Regions from separate parts of the Dryocola baronae genome, predicted to be linked through region 2. Evidence: predicted binding sites of a transcription regulator. Region 2 holds the regulator's gene; the other holds the start of a gene.
What was found. The regulator CRP, encoded in region 2, controls carbon source genes, mostly activating them, when cyclic AMP is high. The targets are predictions, from matches to a motif close to ATGTGANNNNNNTCACAT.

Region 1 (11,110 bases), 1.6 Mb from region 2:
CCAACACCAATCTGGGTTATCACGCGCTGCCGGACCTGGCGGTGCAGGCGCAGAACAAAGCGCCGCTTGATAACCTGCGCAAATTCCTCGAGTCCTTCGATGGCCCGGTGATTTTCTCGGTAGAAAGCGAAGGCCGACGCGAGGCGCTGGGCGAGCTGCTGTCGCGCATCAAAGTTGCGCCAAAACGCATTTACCGCCTGGATGAAGCCGCCGACCGTGGCCGCTATCTGATGCTTGGCGCAAGCGAGCACGGTTTCATCGATACGCTGCGTAACCGCGCGCTGATTTGCGAAAGCGACCTGCTTGGCGAACGCGTTAGCCGCCGCCGTCAGGACAACCGCAGGGCGATCAACCCGGACACGCTGATCCGCAACCTCGCGGAGTTGCGCCCCGGCCAGCCCGTCGTGCACCTTGAACACGGCGTAGGCCGCTATGCGGGCCTGACGACGCTGGAAGCCGGCGGCATCACCGCTGAATATCTCATGCTGACCTACGCGGGCGACGCCAAGCTGTATGTTCCCGTTTCGTCGCTGCATCTTATAAGCCGCTATGCGGGCGGTGCGGAAGAAAGCGCACCGCTGCACAAGCTCGGCAGCGACGCCTGGTCGCGCGCGCGCCAAAAAGCGGCGGAAAAAGTACGCGACGTTGCGGCGGAGCTGCTGGATATTTACGCCCAGCGCGCGGCGAAAGAAGGTTTCGCCTTCAAACATGACCGCGAGCAATACCAGCTATTCTGCGACGGCTTCCCGTTTGAAACCACGCCGGATCAGGCCCAGGCCATCAACGCCGTGCTGAGCGATATGTGCCAGCCGCTGGCGATGGACAGGCTGGTGTGTGGCGACGTGGGCTTCGGGAAAACCGAGGTGGCCATGCGCGCCGCGTTCCTCGCCGTCGAAAACCACAAGCAGGTCGCGGTGCTGGTACCCACCACTCTGCTGGCCCAGCAGCACCTCGACAACTTCCAGGACCGGTTTGCAAACTGGCCGGTGCGCGTGGAAATGCTCTCGCGCTTCCGCAGCGCCAAAGAGCAGGCGCAGATCCTTGAAGAGGCCCGCGAAGGCAAAATCGACATTCTCATCGGCACGCACAAGCTGCTGCAAAATGATGTGAAGATGAAGGATCTCGGCCTGCTGATCGTCGATGAAGAACACCGCTTCGGCGTGCGCCACAAAGAGCGCATTAAGGCGATGCGCGCCGATGTCGATATCCTGACGCTTACCGCCACGCCTATTCCTCGTACGCTGAATATGGCGATGAGCGGAATGCGCGATCTGTCGATTATCGCTACCCCTCCGGCTCGCCGCCTGGCGGTGAAAACCTTCGTCCGCCAGTATGACGAGCTTGTCGTTCGCGAGGCGATTCTGCGTGAAGTGCTACGCGGCGGGCAGGTTTATTACCTGTATAACGACGTTGAAAACATCCAGAAAGCGGCGGAGCGCCTGGCGACGCTGGTGCCGGAAGCGCGCATCACCATCGGCCACGGGCAGATGCGCGAACGCGAGCTGGAACGCGTGATGAACGACTTCCACCACCAGCGCTTTAACGTGCTGGTGTGTACCACGATCATCGAAACCGGTATTGATATTCCCACCGCCAACACCATTATCATCGAGCGCGCGGACCACTTTGGGCTGGCCCAGCTGCACCAGCTGCGCGGCCGCGTCGGACGTTCGCACCACCAGGCCTATGCCTGGCTGCTGACCCCGCATCCGAAAGCGATGACGACGGATGCGCAAAAGCGCCTGGAAGCTATCGCCTCGCTGGAAGATTTAGGCGCGGGCTTCGCGCTGGCGACCCACGATCTGGAAATTCGCGGCGCGGGCGAGCTGCTGGGCGAAGGCCAGAGCGGCTCGATGGAAACCATCGGCTTCTCGCTGTATATGGAGATGCTGGAAAACGCCGTGGACGCTCTGAAGGAAGGCCGCGAGCCGTCGCTGGAAGATTTGACCAGCAGCCAGACGGAGGTCGAACTGCGCATGCCCGCCCTGCTGCCGGAGGATTTCATTCCGGACGTCAACACGCGTCTGTCGTTCTATAAACGCATCGCCAGTGCCAAAAACGGCCACGAGTTGGACGAGCTGAAGGTTGAGCTCATTGACCGTTTCGGCCTGCTGCCGGACGCGGCGCGCAACCTGCTGGATATCGCCGCCCTGCGCCAGCAGGCGCAGAAGCTCGGCGTACGTAAGATTGAAGGCAATGACAAAGGCGGCGTGATCGAGTTTGCCGAGAAGAACCACGTCGATCCGGTATGGCTGATTGGGCTGCTGCAAAAACAGCCGCAGCACTACCGCCTCGACGGCCCGACCCGGCTTAAATTCATGCAGGATCTTGCCGACCGCAAAACGCGCATGGAGTGGGTACGTAACTTTATGAGCCAGCTTGCGGAAAACGCGGCGGCTTAGCGATAGCTGGCGGGTAGCGCAACGCTGCCCGCCATTCTTATTCTTCACCGCTGTAACATTTACACATTCTTTTCAAAGCGCCAGGATTTCCCGACACGTTCCCCCGCCATAATTCCCGATTAACTTTTTAATAACATTGACCTTAATTATAATGAGGTTTATCGGCATGTTTTCTTCGCGACTTTTTTCTACCTCTGCACGCTGGCTTGCATCCATGATGCTCGTCACCACCGCGCTGGCCGCGCTTCCGGCTAGCGCCAATTCCTATCCGCTTCCCGCCGCAGGCAGCCGCCTGATAGGCCAGAACTTTTTCCACGTGGTGGCCGATGACGGCGGATCGCTTGAGGCTATCGCCAAGCGCTACAACGTGGGCTTTTTAGCGCTGCTGCAGGCGAACCCGGGCGTCGATCCCTACGTTCCGCGCGCGGGCAGCGTGTTGACCATTCCCCGCCAGATGCTGCTGCCGGACGCGCCGCGTGAGGGGCTAGTGATTAACCTCGCCGAGCTGCGGGTTTATTACTATCCTGCCGGGCAGAACAGCGTGACGGTTTATCCTATCGGCATCGGCCAGCTTGGCGGCGATACCGTCACGCCAACCATGCAAACCACCGTTTCCGACAAGCGGGCGAACCCCACCTGGACGCCAACCGCAAATATTCGCGCACGTTATCTGAAGAACGGCATCACGCTGCCGGCGGTTGTGCCTGCCGGGCCGGATAACCCGATGGGCCACCACGCGATTCGCCTCGCGGCCTACGGCGGCGTTTATCTGCTGCACGGCACCAACGCCGACTTTGGCATCGGCATGCGCGTCAGCTCCGGCTGTATCCGCCTGCGCGATGACGATATTAAAGCGCTATACCGCGATATGCCGGTCGGCACGCCGGTGCGCATCATCAACACGCCGATTAAAGCTTCCGTGGAGCCGGATGGCCGCCGTCTGGTTGAGGTACATCAGCCGCTGTCGAAATCGATTGATGACGATCCTAAAGTCTTGCCGATACTGCTCAACGACCAGATGAAGCAGTTCCAGTCAGCGCCTGAAACGGACGCGCAGGTGATGGAACAGGCGATGCAGCACCGTTCGGGCATGCCGGTAGAGGTGAACGCCCACGAGGCGTCAACGAACACGATTTGATTTTGTATTCCGCAATGCAAAAGGCCTTGTCTTTCGACAAGGCCTTTTTTGTGGCATGGCTAAGAGGGTCGGGCGCGTTGAGGGTTACGCCCTGCTGTTATTTATAGATAACAGCGGTGCCGTGCAGGGTGTTCGGACCGGACACGGAGGTGATACGGAACGATTTAGCGCCCACGGCTTCGGCTTTCGCCGCCAGCTGATCTTCCAGCGAGCCCAGGTTAGTCCCGGCGTTGGCGCTGATGGTGCCAACTTTTTGTTGGTTAGCCGGAGTGGACTGCACTTGTACAGCCGCAAAGCTTGCAAAAGAGAGGGTGCTGAGCATTGCAGCAGCGATAAGAGTTTTTACGTTTTTCATGGTAGATGCCTTCAGCAGGTGTTTATTAGAAGTCATTAACTTAATTAGTTAACGATCGATAGATAAATCATAAACGTGATCTGCGTCACACGTCAACAATATTTTATAACGACCATTAACTAATTTAGAAAAGCACTATTTTTCATTAGCATAGGAAATAATTATTTTTAGAAAGAAGCTGCTGGCTACCGGGTGCGATAATTTTTATAATGATCGTTCACTAAACAGACAAAGGTTAAACGGCGAACATGTCTACAGACACCAGCTGCATTAAAAAAAGCCGTGGCCGACCGAAAGTGTTCGACAGGGAAGCCGCACTCGACAAGGCCATGGCGTTGTTCTGGCAGCACGGCTATGAAGCCACCTCGATGGCGCATCTGGTAGAAGCGACCGGCGCGAAGGCACCCACGCTCTACGCGGAGTTCACCAATAAAGAGGGGCTGTTCCGCGCCGTGCTCGACAGGTACATCGCGCGCTTTGCGGAAAAGCATGAGGCATGCCTGTTCTGCGAAGACCGCACCCTCGAAGAGGCGCTTGAGGACTATCTTTCTACCGTGGCGAAGCGTTTTACCGATAAAGACACCCCGTCGGGCTGCTTTATCATCTGCACCTCTTCGGTGCTTGCCGCCTCTTCAGACGATATCGCAACCACCATTAAAGCTCGCCACGCCATGCAGGAAGAGACGTTAGTGCGCTTTATGGAACAGCGGCAGCAGAAAGGCGAAATCCCGGCGGGCAGCGATGCGCGAGCGCTGGCGAAATACCTGTGCTGCATTATTCAGGGCATGTCGGTCAGCGCCCGCGAAAACGCAGGCTACGAGGATTTAATGAGCATTGTGCGGACTACGATGCGCGTGTGGCCCGAGCTTAAGAAAGCTTGATTATTGTCGGCTGGCGCTGTCGCTTAGCCGACCTATAAGCTCAATCCCAGGGCAGATAAACTCTACCGTCAGCCGACCTCCAAACCGTAGGGTGGACAAGCCATTGTTCGCCCCACCTCCTCAGTTGTTTACCGCTAAATACATTTTCACGCTCGACCCGATCCCAATACTGCTTTAAAAGAGAGGGAGAATATTCATCCCTAAAATTTGTCGCAGGGGTTTTATATGTTGGTTGGATTAATTGGCACCGGTGCCGTGGTCGAAACGGCCTATCTTCCGGCTATTTCACGCCTCTCGCTGCCCGAGCTTAGCTGCTACGGATTTGACCCAGATCCGGAACGACGTCTGGAGGGCGTGACGGCATGCGATTCGCTTGATGCGCTGCTGGCGCTGCCGTTAGACGTGGTGATGATTACCACCCCTTCGCTTTTACACCTGCCGGTTCTTCAGGCCGTGTTAAAGAGCGATATCGCCCAGATTGTGGTTGAGAAACCCGTCGCCGCCACGCTTGAGCAGCTTGCCGAGCTGGAAACGATGCTGGCGGATCCGCAGATCGCCTCGCGCGTGCTGGCGCTCGATCACTGGATGGTGCGGACGGACGCGACGCAGTTTATAAACAGCGTTGCTGAGATCGCGCGTATCGACGGTTTTTTGCAGGAGCCAAGCAGCTTTAACGACGCGGGCGAGCCCATCGCCCTGAACTTCGCGACGGGTGAAGCGGATACCCGGCAGCTGCGCCACCCTGACGGCGTGATTGTCGATATCGGCACCCATGTTCTGGCGATGATCCGCGAAACGCTGCACCGGCTTGGCGGGAACGACGAGCTAACGCTTGCGCTGGTTCACGCCCGCGACCGCCTTGGAAATAGCATTCAGCCGGGTGACGTGTCGACCGCCGAAGGCGATGCCGCGCTGCGGGGAACGGTAGGCGGCATTCCGGTTACGCTCACGCTAAATAAATACGCGGGCCCGGCGGGCGGGCAAAAAGGCATGAAAATCTATCTGCGCGATGGCCGCGTGGTTAACGTTGACCGCCGGGGAACCGACGAAGTGGTGGAGGTGCTTAATACCCGGAGCAGCCGCCAGCATAAGATTGCCGGGCCGCTTTATGACCGCTGCTTAGGGGAGATAATTTTTGGGGCGGAACGGATGTTTGCGAGCAGGCCGGGTGATATTCCTGCGCTCACGCAACGCCGGATCGCAGAAGTGCGCACTTTGCTAGCGTTGCAGCAGGAGCTACGTGGGAAACATTAATGCGGTGTCGGGTAGCGGCATACGCCTGTTTCGACTTATTTATCAAATCTTATTCAGCGGATCGTAGGGTGGGTAAGGCGTAAGCCGCCACCCACCGCTAACATCCACCCACCCTATTAATCAAATCTTATTCAGCACCAGCTGGCCGTTGCTATCCACCGGGATCTGCGTGCCGGGGTCTTTATCCATGCGGATTTTTCCCTGCTGGTCGCCGATGCGGTAGGTCACATCGTAACCGAGCATTTTTTCCGATTTGTCATACACGGTTTTACAGCGCTGCTGGGTGGTGGTGTAGGTGTCGCCGTCCTGCATTGCGCCCTGCACCTGGTTACCGGCGTAGCCGCCGCCGAGCGCGCCTACTACCGTCGCCACATCTTTACCGCGCCCGCCGCCAAACTGGTGGCCGATAACGCCACCGGCAACCGCGCCCAGCGCTGAGCCAACGATGCGGTTTTCATCCTGCACCGGCCGACGATGGGTTACCGCCACGTTGCGGCACTCTTTGCGCGGCGTTTTAACCGTTTCCTTGATAGGTGTCGCGGACACCACCTGTGCGTACTGTGGCCCACGATCGAACACGTTCATGCTTGCGACCGCGGCAACGCCGAGAGCTGCGGCCACGCCAATACCCACACCCGCTAACATTGATTTATTCACAGGACATCCTCCTGACTGTGTTATTACCCCTAATTTTGCAACCAAAGGTGAACGAGGACAAATCAGACAACGGATGAAAAGTGCCAATTCATTCTTCAAACCGATGGGTTTAAGAGAACTCCTAAGCACTTAACGCTTATTCATGCGTTTTTATGCTAAATCGCAGCCATAAAAAACCCGGCACGGTGGCCGGGTTTTCTAAACAGCGAGCATGCTTAGTGCAGCTTCAGGCGCGGACGAATCACGCGGTTAATGCTGCCCACCAGCATCATCAGGCCGGTTTTGAAGTAGCCGTGCAGCGCGACCTGGTGCATACGGTATAGCGAGATGTACACGAAGCGGGCCATGCGCCCCTCGACCATCATAGAGCCACGCATCAGGTTGCCCATCAGGCTACCGACGGTGGAGAATTTGGACAGGGAAACCAGCGAGCCGTGATCCTTATAAACGTAGGACTTCAGCGGCTGCCCCTTGCTCTGGCCAATAATATTCTTCAGCACAAGGGAAGCCATCTGGTGCGCAGCCTGAGCGCGCGGAGGCACGAAGCCGCCTTCCGGACGGGCGCAGGAGGCGCAGTCGCCAATCGCATAGATATCCGGATCGCGCGTGGTTTGCAGCGTAGGCTCGGTCACCAGCTGGTTGATACGGTTGGTTTCAAGCCCGCCGATATCCTTCATAAAGTCTGGCGCTTTGATGCCCGCCGCCCAGACCATGAGATCGGCTGCGATGTACTCGCCGTCTTTGGTGTTCAGGCCACCGGCATCGGCGGAGGTCACCATGGTTTGCGTTAATACGCGCACGCCCAGCTTGGTCAGCTCGCTGTGCGCCGCCGCAGAAATACGCGGTGGCAGAGCAGGCAGAATACGCTCGCCCGCTTCGACCAGCGTTACGTTCAGCGCTTCGTTGGTCAGGCCTTTGTAGCCGTAGCTGTGCAGCTGCTTAACGGCGTTGTGCAGCTCGGCGGAAAGCTCAACGCCCGTTGCGCCGCCCCCGACGATGGCGATGTTCACTTTGCCACTCGCGCCCAGATTTGCGGAATACTTAAGGAACAGGTTCAGCATTTCTGAGTGGAAACGACGCGCCTGGTGCGGGTTGTCGAGGAAAATGCAGTTCTCTTTTACGCCCGGCGTGTTGAAGTCGTTGGAGGTGCTGCCCAGCGCCATTACCAGCGTGTCGTAGGGGATCTTGCGTTCCGGCACCAGCAGCTCGCCCTTCTCGTCGCGCAGTTCGGCGAGCGTCAGGGTTTTCGCTTCACGGTTGATGTCCATCACCGAACCAAGCTGGAACTGGAAATGGTGGTTGCGGGCATGCGCCAGGTAGCTCAGCGCGTCCACGCCCTCGTCCAGAGAGCCGGTTGCCACTTCGTGCAGCAGCGGCTTCCACAGATGGCTGTGGTTGCGATCGACCAGCGTGATTTTCGCTTTTTTGCCGCGACCCAGTTTCTTGCCCAGCTGCGTTGCCAGTTCAAGTCCGCCGGCACCACCACCTACAATGACAATCTTTCTTAATGGCGTAGTCAAAGTGACCCCCTCAAAATATTAACCAATTGTTAATTAAAAGTTATCTAAATAACGTTTAATTAACAACAAGTTGCGTAAGACATTTCATGAATGTGACCAAAGAATAACATGAACGGTGCATTGGTCATACCAAAATTGATATGCATCAATTTTTATGCCGAAAAGATAAGCAAAACGGGCCAGCAAGCGCTGACCCGTGAGGTATTTATGCAGGTTGCGGGAATGTTAACCCAGCGTTTTGAAGGCTTTAATACGTTGAAGATGCGGGGAAATATTCTTGAATTTATGCGACTGCTCTTCGTCCCAGACGATTTCATAGAAGTGATGCAGCGTTTCGGCCGCGCGCCTGTTGTCCAGCGCCTCGTCGTTGCGGGACAGGATTGCCAGGCAGCGGTCGCGGTTCTTTTCACGGAAGTTCTGCACGCATTTCGTTGAAATGTCTGTGTACTCTTCCGGGCGGTCAATCTTGCCTTCCATGTTTTCCTGCGGGAACAGGTTCGGGTTGAAGATGACCTGGCGAATGTCGCACAGAAAGCCGATGCGTTCCGCCCAGAAGCCGCCAAGACCGACGCCGCAGATGAGCGGGCGTTCGTCGTCGCTAAGCTGCAGCATTTTGTCGACTTCTTTCAGCAGATGCTGCATGTCGTGTTTCGGGTGGCGCGTGCTGTAGCTGATAAGCCGCACGTCCGGGTCGATAAACTGAAGCTGCAGCACCTTTTCATGGTTACCGGGACTGTTTGAGTCAAAACCGTGTAAATAGATAATCATACATCCTCACCACGCAAATTCAGGCCAGAGCCTGAGGGTTAAAGCCCCGCCTTGTGGGCCTGCCACTGCTCGTGCAGCGCTTCGAGCTGCTGATTCACCTGCTTCCAGCGCGTAGAAGACATCAGCTCCTGGCGGGTAAATGAACCTTTATGATACAAACCTGTAACACGGTCTGCTTTGACCGGAGACAGGTTATCTAACACGCTCACGGCCCCCTTACGATTATTGCAGACGAGGATCATATCGCAACCTGCATCCAGCGACGCCTGGCCGCGCTCGGCGTAGCTGCCCATTATTGCCGCGCCTTCCATCGACAGATCGTCGGAGAAAATCACGCCCTCAAAGCCAAGCTCACCGCGCAGCACGGTTTTTAACCAGTGCGGGGAGCCGCTCGCCGGACGCGGGTCAACGTTGGTATAGATAACGTGCGCGGGCATGATGGCATCAAGCTTGTTTTCAGTAATCAGGCTGCGGAAGATCTGCATGTCGTGCTGGCGAATCACCGCCTCTTCCCGATCGTCACGCGGGGTTTCCTTGTGGGAGTCCGCGGTGACCGCGCCGTGGCCGGGGAAGTGTTTCCCGGTGGTTTTCATGCCCGCCGCGTGCATGCCGTCGATAAATCGCGTCGCCATAGCCAGCGCCTTAGCCGGGTCTTCATGGTAAGAGCGTTCGCCAATGGCGGCGCTGATATGGCCGACATCCAGCACCGGAGCAAAGCTGATGTCGATATCCATGGCGATCATTTCACTGGCCATCAGCCAGCCCGCGTCCTGGGCCAGCTCGCCGCCTTTGTCCAGGCCGTGCAGCGCAGCAAACGACTGGGCTGCCGGTAGAAGAGTAAAGCCATCACGGAAACGCTGCACCCGCCCGCCCTCCTGATCGACCGCCACGACGAGGTGATTACGGGAGGCCGCGCGGATCTGGCGAACCAGCTCGCGCAGCTGCTCCGGATCGTGATAGTTGCGGGTAAACAGAATCAGACCACCCACCAGCGGGTGCTGCAGTATTTCACGCTCTTCGGCATCCAGCTCAAAGCCTGCCACATCCAACATTACCGGGCCCACATCTACCTCTCTTTATTGTTTCGTCGCTCGCAGCAGGCTCCAGGCCTCGTCTGCCAGCGTTAAAAATGTTCTGTCCTGCGTTTGCCGCCAGCGGCATTCGTACCACGACGCCATCAGCATGATAACCCAGGGCCGCCAGCGATTGACCTGGCCGCGCAGCGTTTCAAGCCGAATATTGCTCAGACTTGCGTAGCGCCGCAGCAGTTCTTCGCCATCGATGTTATTTGCAGCAACGGTTGCCGCAAGTTCAAGCGCGATATCGCCGTCGCCCGCGTATTCCCAGTCGATGAGCCTAAGCGCGGAATGCTGATGCACCAGGTTACCCGCGTGGACATCCATATGCAGGGGGGCCAGCCGCAGCGGCTTAGGTTCCCCCTGCTTTTGCTTACTTTTTAGCAGGCGCAGCCACGGTAGGCTACGCCGCGCCGGGCAGGCGTGCTGCCAGTAAAATTCGAGCACGGGCAGCAGGCTTATCCGCCAGCCGAAAAGAGGCTGCCGGTGAAGGCCGTGCAGCAATTCTGCGAGCGCGTTTTGCGCGAGCGGCTGCGTTTTTACCTCTCCGGCAAGCCATTCAACGATGAGCCAGCCGTCGGCTAAACACACGGGTTTTGGGCCGATACCTGACCGCAGCCGTTTGAGGGCGCGGTACTGGCGCGGCAAGGATACGCCAGGCATAGCGTCAGCAAGCTGCTGACGCGCGACAAACTCCCGCTCACCGGCTTTAAAGTGCAGGCTGCCGCCGCTCAGGCCTTCCAGCGCAGAAAAGCAACCGGCGGCCTGAGCCGCCGGAAGATGCCGTGCAATCACCGATTGCAGCGAAGCATTATTGGGTTTGCTGTACCGCACCGCTGCCTGACCAGATAATTTCACCGGTTTGCACCAGCATTAGCTGCATTTTAACGGTTGGGGTACGAACGTTGCCGCTGGCGTTGCTGTAAAGCACGTACTGCGCGCCAACGTTACGGGCAATGCCGATAGCCTTGCTGCGCGAGCCGAGGCTGTCCTGCGGGGATAGGCCAAGCTGCTGCTTCGCTATCGAAAGCTGCTGGGCAGAAACGAGGGTGAATTTGC
Region 2 (11,110 bases):
CGAGCTACAGATAGTCGCCTTCCCACAGGAGGGGATTCTTTCCTATCCGAACGGTGAGGCTTTGCTGGAAGAGGCGCTTCGGCTGGGCGCTGACGTGGTCGGCGCAATCCCGCATTTCGAATTCACCCGCGAGTACGGCGTCGAGTCGCTGCACAAAACCTTCGCGCTGGCGCAGAAATATGGCCGCCGCGTGGACGTTCACTGCGATGAAATCGACGACGAGCAGTCGCGCTTTGTCGAAACCGTTGCCGCGCTGGCGCATCGTGACGGCATCGGCGATCGCGTTACCGCCAGCCACACCACGGCGATGCACTCCTACAACGGCGCTTACACCTCGCGCCTGTTCCGCCTGTTGAAGCTGTCCGGCATTAACTTTGTCGCTAACCCGCTGGTGAATATCCATCTGCAGGGGCGGTTCGATGATTACCCCAAACGGCGCGGCGTGACCCGCGTAAAAGAGCTGCTGGAGGCGGGGATAAACGTCTGCTTCGGTCACGACGATGTGTTTGACCCGTGGTATCCGCTGGGCACCGCGAACATGCTGCAGGTGCTGCATATGGGGCTGCACGTCTGCCAGATGATGGGCTATCAGCAAATCGACGAAGGCCTGAAGCTGATTACGGAAAACGGCGCGCGGACGTTTGGCGTGCAGGAGTACGGTATCGAAGAAGGGAAGCCTGCGAATCTTATCATTCTGCCAGCGGAAAGCGGGTTTGATGCGGTGCGGCGTCAAGTGCCGGTGCGCTGGTCGGTGCGCGAGGGAAGGGTGATTGCGACGACGCAGCTTTCGCAAACCTGGGTGATGCTGGGCGAAGCGGAAGAGATTAAGTACGCCGGGCCTTCTCCTCGTTAAAGCCTGTTTTGTAAGGCGGGTAAGCGAAGCGCCACCCGCCGCTACTCAACGGGAACTTAGTGAGCCGCTGCCGCCGCGTTATGCTGGCGGTGTTTGGTCACCAGACCGAGCACCACGCACATCACGAAGACCACCGCGTACAGGCCGTTTGCGGTTTGCAGCGCCGCGTGCGGGCCGCTGTGGGCAACGATCGGGCCGGTCACCACGAAGGTCAGCATGGTGCCGATGGTGCCGCAGGTCAGCACGAAGTTAACCAGCTTCGGCGAGGCGATTTTGGTTTGCAGAGAGCCAAGCGTAATGATGGTGGTGTAAATCGCGCTGGAGAAGAAGCCCAGGGCCAGGATAAACCACGCCAGGTGTGCAGGTTCGCCGGTGTTGAACAGATACATCAGCACGGTTGCCGCGCCCGCGAGCACCATCAGAATGCGCTGCAGATCGAAGAAACGCAGCACGAAGCTGAATACCCACATCCCCACCATGTACGACATCCAGAAGTCACTGACCAGCTTGCCCGCGTCGTTGAGGTTCATGCCGATGCTTTTCGCATACTCAGGCACCCAGGAGATGAAGCCCAGCTGGCCAAGAATGTAGCAAAGCGCCGCGATGGACAGGAACAGCACGCCGATGCCCCATTTTTCTTTCGCGACGGGCGCAGTTTCGTCTTTCTTCGCGTGTTTGCCCAGCGCCGGGAATTCGCAGCCCAGGGTCAGCAGGAAGATGGCGACGTACACGAGGCCGATGCAGACGTAGACCCAGTACCAGTTGATGCTGCGCGCCAGCAGAATTGCGGCCACCATCGGGAAGATCATCCCGGCCATGCTGAAGAAGGAGTCGGTGAACAGCAGGCGTGAACCGCGCTGACGGCCTTCGTACATGTGGGTGATAAGGAAAGTACCGATCGACATGGTGATCCCGCTTACCAGACCCAGAACGAACATGGAGGCGGAGAAGATCATCAGGTTATGGCCCAGGATAAGCCCGGCTACGGCCAGCACCATCAGCAGGAATCCAAAACGCAGCTGGGTTTTCAGCGGCACGATTTCCATCAGCCAGGCGTTCAGGAAAATTGAGATCAGGATGCCCGCGTTCAGGAAGGTGAAGGTGTTACTCATGCTGGAAACCGGCAGTTGGAAGTACTCTGCGATGTTCCCCATCACCATCCCGGTGACAATCACCAACGCACCGGTCAGGGCGTAGGAGAAAAAGCTGATCCATAGCAGCTTGGTACGATTGCTGTTAGTCATATCTTGCCTGTGAATAGAAGTGTAAAGCGCGTTGACAGCGCTGTGGGCGAGTGAATTTTATCCGTGAATGTGATCGATTTAAACATTCATTGTAATTATGTTTGGATATTACCTTTCGTTTCATGAATCAGCTCACATATTTCAACCTGTAAAATAGATTCATTCATGCAAGTTATTGATTTCCCGAAAAGTAAAAAACGGTAAAGGGCTGGCGCAGTTAGCCCCTCCTCTTTACAATCTAGCAACTTGCTTCACTCACTGCCTTCGTAAGGAATTCCTGATGCTCAAATCGACTCTGGCGGCTGTTGCAGCTGTGTTCGCCATCTCGGCCATTTCTCCTGCTGCACTGGCGGCAAGCGGTGACCCCCATGTTCTTCTGACCACCTCCGCCGGTAATATTGAGCTTGAATTAAACAGTCAAAAAGCTCCCGTATCGGTGAAGAACTTCGTTGATTACGTCAACAGCGGCTTCTACAACAACACCACCTTCCACCGCGTGATCCCGGGCTTTATGATTCAGGGCGGCGGCTTTACGGAAGATATGAACCAGAAGCAGCCAAACCCACCGATTAAAAACGAAGCGGATAACGGCCTGCGTAACACCCGTGGCACCGTTTCTATGGCGCGCACCGCCGACAAAGACAGCGCGACCAGCCAGTTCTTTATCAACGTGGCGGACAACGCCTTCCTCGATCACGGCCAGCGCGACTTCGGCTATGCGGTATTTGGTAAAGTTGTGAAAGGCATGGACGTAGCGGACAAGATCTCCCAGGTTCAGTCCCACGACGTCGGCCCATACCAGAATGTTCCATCAAAACCGATAGTTATCCTCTCCGCGAAAGTCCTGCCATAATTTCCTGCGCGCGGGTTGTTGCAGCCCGCGCTCTGCCCGCTTCCCGGCAGCTGTGCAGAATGCTGCTTATACTTGTGGCAAAACAGTGACGCATTAAGGGAGGCGATATGGGCAAGAAACTCACCGAAAAGCAAAAAATCCGTCTGTGGGAACAGCTGCGTGGCCGTTCGTTTGAGGCCAGCTGCCGGCTCGACGTGCTTGAGCCTCACGCGCAGGATGAGCTTTTCGCAAAGCGAGCAGCGGCCATTGAGCTTGGCCCGCTGCACCGTGGCCTTCCGTGGCTGTGCTCCATCCATCAGCAGCTATTCCAGGATGCCTACGACTGGGCCGGTGAGCTGCGCGAGGTGGATATTTCGCGCGGCGACACCCGCTTCTGCCATTTCGAGTACATCGAAAACGAAGGCAACGATCTGATGCAGGAGCTGGAGGACGAGCATTATCTTGCCGAGCTGCCCAAAGCCGAGTTTATCGAGCGTCTGGCGCACTATTACTGCGAAATCAACGTCCTGCATCCGTTCTTTGTCGGCAGCGGCCGGGCGCAGCGCGTGTTCTTCGAACAGCTGGCGATTCACGCGGGCTACGTGCTGGACTGGAGCGTCGTCGATCCGCAGGCGTGGCAGGCGGCAAATCAGGCCGGCGCGCTGGGCGATCTGGCACCTCTTATTGAGATATTCACTAAAGTGGTGAGCGAAGCGCGGGAAAGCGAATAGAATAGCGCGGTTCTTTTTCTGCCGGAGCCGCCATGCTACTGCTTATCGACAACTACGATTCTTTCACCTGGAACCTGTACCAGTATTTTTGCGAGCTCGGGGCCGAAGTGGTGGTGAAGCGTAACGATGAAATCACGCTCGCGGATATCGCCGCCCTGGCCCCCGAGAAGCTGGTGATTTCGCCCGGTCCCTGCACGCCAACCGAGGCGGGGATTTCGCTGGCCGCAATCGAACGATTCGCCGGCCAACTGCCGATTCTGGGCGTTTGCCTCGGCCACCAGGCCATCGCGCAGGCTTTTGGCGCAACGATTATCCGCGCCGAAAAGGTCATGCACGGCAAAACCTCCGCCATTTCCCATAACGGCAGCGGCGTGTTCAGCGGCCTGAATAATCCGCTCACCGTTACGCGCTACCACTCGCTGCTTATCGATCCCGCGACCTTGCCCGACGGCTTTGAAGTCACGGCATGGACCGACAAAAACGAGATCATGGGGATTCGCCACCGCGAGTGGGATCTCGAAGGCGTGCAGTTCCATCCGGAAAGCATTCTGAGCGAACAGGGGCACCAGCTGCTGGGCAATTTCCTCAATCGTTGATTTCTTATTGCCATAAGATGCGTTTTTATGCATATTTCGTGATTATATTTTCATGAATGGCTACAGCATAAATACGGGATGGGGACTTAATGGCAACTGAACAATCAGCAATTACTCGCGCAACTTTCGATGAAGTGATTCTGCCGATTTATGCACCGGCCGAGTTTATCCCGGTGAAAGGAAAAGGCAGCCGCGTTTGGGATCAGCAGGGCAAGGAATACGTTGATTTCGCGGGCGGCATCGCGGTTACCGCCCTGGGGCACTGCCATCCTAAGCTTGTGGAAGCGCTGAAAACCCAGGGGGAAACGCTGTGGCACACCAGCAACGTTTTCACCAACGAACCCGCTCTGCGCCTGGGCCGCAGGCTGATTGACGCCACCTTTGCCGAGCGCGTCCTGTTTATGAACTCCGGCACCGAGGCCAACGAAACCGCCTTTAAGCTGGCGCGCTACTATGCGTCCACCCGCCACAGCCCGTATAAAACCAAGATTATCGCTTTCCATAACGCCTTCCACGGCCGCTCGCTGTTTACCGTTTCGGTGGGTGGACAGCCCAAGTATTCCGACGGCTTTGGCCCCAAGCCCGCCGACATCATCCACGTTCCGTTTAACGATCTTCACGCGGTGAAAGCCGTGATGGACGACCATACCTGTGCGGTCGTCGTGGAGCCTATTCAGGGCGAAGGTGGCGTCACCGCCGCTACGCCGGAATTCCTCAAGGGATTGCGCGCGCTGTGCGACGAGCACAAAGCGCTGCTGGTGTTCGACGAAGTGCAGTGCGGCATGGGCCGTATCGGCGAGCTGTTTGCCTACATGCACTACGGCGTGACGCCGGACATTCTGACCAGCGCCAAAGCCCTCGGCGGCGGATTCCCGGTAAGCGTCATGCTGACTACGCAGGAGATTGCTTCAGCTTTCCACGTCGGGACGCACGGTTCCACCTACGGCGGCAACCCGCTGGCCTGCGCGGTGGCGGGTGCGGCCTTTGATATCATCAATACGCCGGAAGTGCTGAAAGGCGTAACGGCAAAACGCGAAAAGTTCGTTGAGCATTTGCAGCAGATCGACAAAGAATACGACGTGTTCAGCGATATTCGCGGCATGGGCCTGCTGATTGGCGCGGAGCTTAAGCCGCAGTACAAGGGCCGCGCGCGTGAGTTCCTTTATGCAGCCGCACAGGAAGGCGTTATGGTGCTGAACGCGGGGCCGGACGTGATGCGCTTCGCGCCGTCGCTTATCGTTGAAGAGGCGGATATTGCCGAGGGTATGCAGCGTTTTGCGAGCGCCGTCGCGAAGATTGTTAAAGGGTAGATATTTGCGGAATTCGGTGGATGGCGCTGCCGCTTATCCACCCTACGAACGTCGCAAGCGTCTGCTGAGCCAAATGCCATGATGCGGGCGCTGACGCCATGCCACTGACGAAATGGTGTGCATGGTGTTGAGGTGCCCCAGAACCCGCTGTAAATGCTGTTCCATCGTGCTTAGCGGCCCGGTCGGCAGCGCCTCTGAATCCAGAATCACCGCGTCTTTCGTTTCCCCCGGTCCGTCATATTCCAGACGCTGCTGGCACCTTTGCAGCGCGACTTCACAGGCTTGCAGGTAGCGCTGCGCCAGGTCCGGCGTCAGCATATTGTGCTCGCGGGCAAGCGTCGTCATCGCGTTGATATGCTCGACGATAAACTGGCTGTGCGTCACCCATAGCTTCATGTCATCCAGATAGTGCGAGTTGAAGCCCGGCTCCTGCATCGCCTGGTTGAGCGAGTTAAACAACGCGTTGTGCGCCTGGTTGACCTTCATGCGCTGCCAGGCCAGCGGCGTCGGCTGCGGGTCGTGGCTTAGGATCAGCCGTATTGCTTCCTGGTCGGTTTCCAGCGCGTCGTGGGCGTTCTGGCGCAGCAGGCCGCTTTGCCACTGCGGCCACAGCCAGATCATGCCGCCAAAGGCAATCAGGCAGCCGAGCAGGGTATCGATCAGACGCGGCACGATGTATTGCTCGGCGCTAAGCGTAATCAGCTGCAGCGTGTATACCGCGGTGACGGTAAAGCCGATGGTGGCCCAGCCGTAGCTTTTGCGGATAAACAGGTAGCTCACCAGCGTAATGAGCAGCATCGCCACCAGCGTGTAGCTTTCCGGAACGTGGAAGTGGAGAGTGATCCCGGCAATCGTCAGGCCCGCCATGGTGCCCGCCGAACGGTGCAGAATCCGCACGCGCGTCGCGCCATAGCCGTTTTGCGTGACGAACATGATGGTCATCAGGATCCAGTAGGGCTTGGGCAGATGTAAAGATGCGCCCAGCAGGCTGGCGACGGTGAGCATGACGCCCAGCCGTGCGGCGTTGCGCAGCGCCGCCGATTTGAAGGAGAGATAGCTTTTTAGCGCGGGCCACAGCGGCAGGCGGCGCTGGCGATCTTCCATCAGATCGCGGACGTATAAAGGGCGCTGGGTGCGCAGCACGCGCGCGATACGGCTGAAGTGGTAGTGGCAGAATTGCCCGACCGGGTTGTCCGGGTTTTGGCGGGCGATTTTTTCCAGCGCCGCGATCTGTTTATCCATATCAAAGCGTCTGGGGTAGCGGTGATAAAGGATGTCGTCCGCCAGCACGCGCAGGCGAGACGCGATGGTTTGCGCGTTCCAGCGGATCACCGCTTCGGCGTGGCTTTGTTCAACGAGTTTCTGCACCTCTTCGGGCTGGTGCAGGCTGACGGAGATGTGCTCCTGGAGGTCGAGCGCCACCTGGAAAGCGCGCAGCAGGCGTTTGTAGCCGTTCTGCTGGTTAGCCGCCAGCATGTGCAGCTGCTGATAGCAGACGGTAATCAGATCGACGGCTTTTTGCTGGCGGGCCAGCAGCGGGGGCAGCGCCTTTTCCGGATCGGTGTGCTGCGTCAGCATGCCGTATTTTGCTTCGCAGTATTCGGCAAGCTGGCGGTAGAGCAGGCTCAGGGATTCGCGAAGCGGCTGCTCGCGCCACATCCAGAACCAGAACCAGTTAAAGACGCCGTACCAGATGGTGCCGGAAACATACAGCAGCATCGGTTTCCAGATAGGCATGTTCCCGGCCATGCTGAGGGTGAAGATCGCCGCAATCAGCGAGGCGGGGAGCAGGCGGGCGTGCAGGGCGCTGATTTCCGCGGTTACCCCGAGCATCAGCGCCATCACCATCAGAATTATGGGCAGCGGGATCGAGGTGTAGAGCAGAAGAAGCTGCATGATCAGGCTGCTGAGCGCAAACAGGCTGCCGCCGATAATCAGCCGCTTGAAGAAGCGTCGATGGGGGGTGTCCAGGCCAGCAATGTTGCAGCAGGCGGGAACTAACGAGAAAAGCAGGCCGTTTTGCAGGCTGCCCAGCACCAGGCCGACGGCCACGGGTAAACATAACACCAGCGTCTGACGCAGTGCGTAGTTAACCTCAGGATGATAAATAAGTCGGCGCCACATAGACTCGTCATACTTCAAGTTACAGGGGTGTTGGCTGCACTCACTCGCCCCGGTCACTTACTGGAGTAAGCTCCTGGGGACTCCCTCCCTTGCCGCCGACCTGTAACTCGAATTATTTAGAGCGGGCAAAGGGAGTTTTAGAGACAAAAAAGGCGTATTGCCGAAGCGATACGCCTTTTTGGAAACGGAAATTAACGAGTACCGTAAACGACGATCGTTTTACCGTGCGCGGAGATCAGATTTTGATCTTCCAGCATTTTCAGAATGCGGCCTACGGTTTCACGGGAGCAACCCACGATCTGACCGATTTCCTGGCGGGTGATTTTAATCTGCATACCGTCCGGGTGGGTCATGGCGTCTGGCTGTTTCGCAAGGTTCAGCAGCGTTTGAGCGATACGGCCGGTTACGTCGAGGAAGGCAAGGTTGCCCACTTTCTCTGACGTGACCTGCAGGCGACGGGCCATCTGGGAAGAGAGGCGCATCAGGATGTCTGGGTTAACCTGGATAAGCTGGCGGAATTTTTTATAGGAAATTTCAGCCACTTCGCACGCGGTTTTCGCGCGAACCCAGGCACTGCGCTCCTGGCCTTCTTCAAACAGGCCTAATTCACCGATGAAGTCACCCTGGTTCAGATAGGAGAGGATCATTTCCTTGCCCTCTTCATCTTTGATCAGCACGGCCACGGAGCCTTTGACGATGTAGTACAGCGTCTCTGCTTTTTCACCCTGGTGAATCAGCGTGCTCTTCGATGGATACTTATGAATGTGGCAATGGGACAAGAACCATTCGAGAGTCGGGTCTGTTTGCGGTTTGCCAAGCACCATGCGCGGTTATCCTCTGTTATAAACTGGCTACCAAAGACAGGATGCAAAACCTCCTGCCCGGCGTTGCAATCGTTAGAATATTTCCCACCTGGGGGAAATGGCCAGCAAGTCAATCTTGCCGCCTGTAATTAGTGATGTCCAATGCATACATACATCACGTCAATGTATCGAATGTAGCATCCGGATTGTTTTAGCATAGCTTTTGGCAAGTGTCTCCTATTGTCTCGTTTCAGCATGACGCAGGTCGCCTTCCGTTGCGACAATTGCTGCATCCGCGTACTCTGGAAGGAAATTTCTTAACAGGAGTAAGCAAAATGCAGGCACGAGTTAAATGGGTTGAGGGGTTAACTTTCCTGGGCGAATCGGCGTCGGGTCACCAGATCCTGATGGACGGAAATTCAGGCGATAAAGCACCCAGCCCGATGGAGATGGTCCTGATGTCGGTCGGCGGCTGTAGCGCCATTGATGTGGTGTCTATTTTGCAAAAAGGCCGCCATAACGTGACGGATTGCGAAGTGAAGCTGACCTCCGAGCGCCGCGAAGAAGCGCCGCGCCTGTTCACCCACATCAATCTGCATTTCATCGTGACCGGCAAAGATCTGAAGGACAATGCCGTGTCCCGCGCCGTCGACCTGTCGGCGGAGAAGTATTGCTCGGTGGCGTTGATGCTTGAGAAAGCCGCAAACATCACGCACAGCTATGAAGTGATTGAACTGTAATACGTGTCCTGGGCGGTATTTTGCCGCCCTAAACGACTTTTCTGCCTTCCGCCAGCCGTTGCACCAGCGGCGTCATTATCAGCTCCATTGCCAGCCCCATTTTGCCCCCCGGCACCACCAACGTATTGATGTGTGAAATGAAAGAGCCTTGCAGCATCGCCAGCAGGTACGGGAAGTCGATGTTATCCAGCCCGCGGAAGTGAATCACAACGAAGCTTTCGTCCAGCGACGGAATGCCGCGCGCGGCAAACGGGTTAGAGGTGTCTACCGTCGGGACGCGCTGGAAGTTGATATGGGTGCGGGAAAACTGCGGCGTAATAAAGTTGATGTAGTCATCCATCGATCTGACCACGGAATCCATCACCGCCTCCCGTGAATGGCCGCGTTCGCTGGTGTCGCGCACCAGCTTCTGAATCCACTCCAGGTTAACGATGGGCACCACGCCGACCAGCAAATCCACATAGTTGGCTACGTCGTGCTGCGGGGTGACCACACCGCCGTGCAGCCCTTCGTAAAACAGCACGTCTGTAGGTTCAGGCAGCGGCTGCCAGGGCGTGAAAGTCCCGGGGATTTGGTTCCACGGCACGGCTTCGTCATAGGTGTGGAGATACTTGCGGGATTTCCCCTGGCCGCTGCGCCCGTATTCGGCAAACGTCTGCTCGAGCAGCCCGAAGTCATTGGCCTCTGGCCCGAAATAGCTGATGTGACGGCCCAGGTCGCGCGCTTTACGAATCGCCATGTCCATTTCTGGGCGGGTATAGCGATGGAAGCTGTCGCCTTCGACTTCGGCGGCGCGCAGGTTGAGCTGTTGAAATATCTTACGAAACGCAAGGCTTGTGGTGGTCGTTCCTGCACCGCTGGAACCCGTGACGGCAATAACCGGATGTTTGGCTGACATAAGGCAACAACTCCATGGATATTCGAAGGGACTGTCACAGCGGGTGGATGGCGAATGCACGTATCCACCCGACGAAGGGCCTGAAGATGATTTTATTGCTTTAGATTAGCCGCGAAACTGCCCGCGAGGCATGATATTTACCGTCTCATGCAGCTCTGACCACACCAGCACCGCTTCGCCGCTTTGTAGCTGTCGCTTCACGTCGGCAACCTTCTGCGACAGCGAGCGCTCTTGTTCACCATAATCTGTACCTTCGCGTAATACAAAGGATTCGATGAGATTGTCGAGGGTCTCGGCGTCAATGTCTTGCCAGGGAATAATCATCTCAGTTGTCCAGATATCTTGTTAACCAGTCAGGGATACGCTGCTCGAGCCACATTTCCGGTTTGCGCAGCGTGCCGCCCACAAAGCCGACGTGTCCGCCGTGGCTTGTGAGCTGATATTCAATATTTGCGGGTAACGATGCTTTATCAGGAATGACGTGGTGATCCATAAAGGGATCGTCTTTGGCGTGGATGATGAGCGTCGGCTTGGCGATGTCCGGCAGCAGCGGCATGGCGCTGCACTGGCGATAATAGTCCAGCGCGTCGGCAAAGCCGTGGATTTTGGAGGTGATAAGATCGTCAAACTCGCGGATGCGGCGCACGCCCTTGAGCTGCCTTAAGTCCACCGGCAGCGTGCCGGGATAGCTGCGCAGCTTGCGCGCGGCGTTCTTTTTCAGCAGGTTGAGAAGATAGCGCTGGTAGAACCGCGAGAAGCCTTGCTCCATGTGATAGCAGCACTGCTCGAGCATCAGCGGCGCGGAGACAACGACGCCGGCTTTTAGGGTGCAGTCCGCTCCCTGTTTTGCCATCAGGCAGGCCAGCATGTTGCCCCCCAGCGAGAAGCCGACCGCCGCCGTTGGCACTTCGCCATAGCGCTGGTTCAGCCAGCTGAGGAAGTAGGTGCCGTCCTCGGTTTCGCCGGAGTGGTAGATGCG

Region 1: bhsA (multiple stress resistance protein BhsA) is a predicted target of CRP. The motif match lies at 3,969-3,986, and genes of this name have one in related genera.

Annotation. Positions count from the first base shown of each region.
Region 1 covers NZ_JBINNY010000001.1:3,020,874-3,031,983, forward strand. Annotated here, with positions in the region: gene mfd (transcription-repair coupling factor) at 1-2,402, shown strand, start outside; gene ldtC (L,D-transpeptidase LdtC) at 2,569-3,540, shown strand; gene bhsA (multiple stress resistance protein BhsA) at 3,638-3,895, opposite strand; gene ACSPHG_RS14455 (TetR/AcrR family transcriptional regulator) at 4,144-4,776, shown strand; gene ACSPHG_RS14460 (Gfo/Idh/MocA family oxidoreductase) at 5,002-6,030, shown strand; gene ACSPHG_RS14465 (glycine zipper 2TM domain-containing protein) at 6,151-6,687, opposite strand; gene ACSPHG_RS14470 (NAD(P)/FAD-dependent oxidoreductase) at 6,903-8,207, opposite strand; gene ycfP (alpha/beta hydrolase YcfP) at 8,433-8,975, opposite strand; gene nagZ (beta-N-acetylhexosaminidase) at 9,014-10,039, opposite strand; gene thiK (thiamine kinase) at 10,052-10,885, opposite strand; gene lpoB (penicillin-binding protein activator LpoB) at 10,863-11,110, opposite strand, start outside.
Region 2 covers NZ_JBINNY010000001.1:4,631,661-4,642,770, reverse strand. Annotated here, with positions in the region: gene ACSPHG_RS22035 (cytosine deaminase) at 1-853, shown strand, start outside; gene tsgA (MFS transporter TsgA) at 910-2,097, opposite strand; gene ppiA (peptidylprolyl isomerase A) at 2,378-2,950, shown strand; gene ACSPHG_RS22020 (putative adenosine monophosphate-protein transferase Fic) at 3,058-3,660, shown strand; gene pabA (aminodeoxychorismate synthase component 2) at 3,693-4,256, shown strand; gene argD (bifunctional acetylornithine/succinyldiaminopimelate transaminase) at 4,346-5,566, shown strand; gene ACSPHG_RS22005 (YccS/YhfK family putative transporter) at 5,609-7,690, opposite strand; gene crp (cAMP-activated global transcriptional regulator CRP) at 7,882-8,514, opposite strand; gene ACSPHG_RS21995 (OsmC family protein) at 8,829-9,233, shown strand; gene ACSPHG_RS21990 (phosphoribulokinase) at 9,262-10,131, opposite strand; gene ACSPHG_RS21985 (YheU family protein) at 10,237-10,455, opposite strand; gene ACSPHG_RS21980 (hydrolase) at 10,457-11,110, opposite strand, start outside.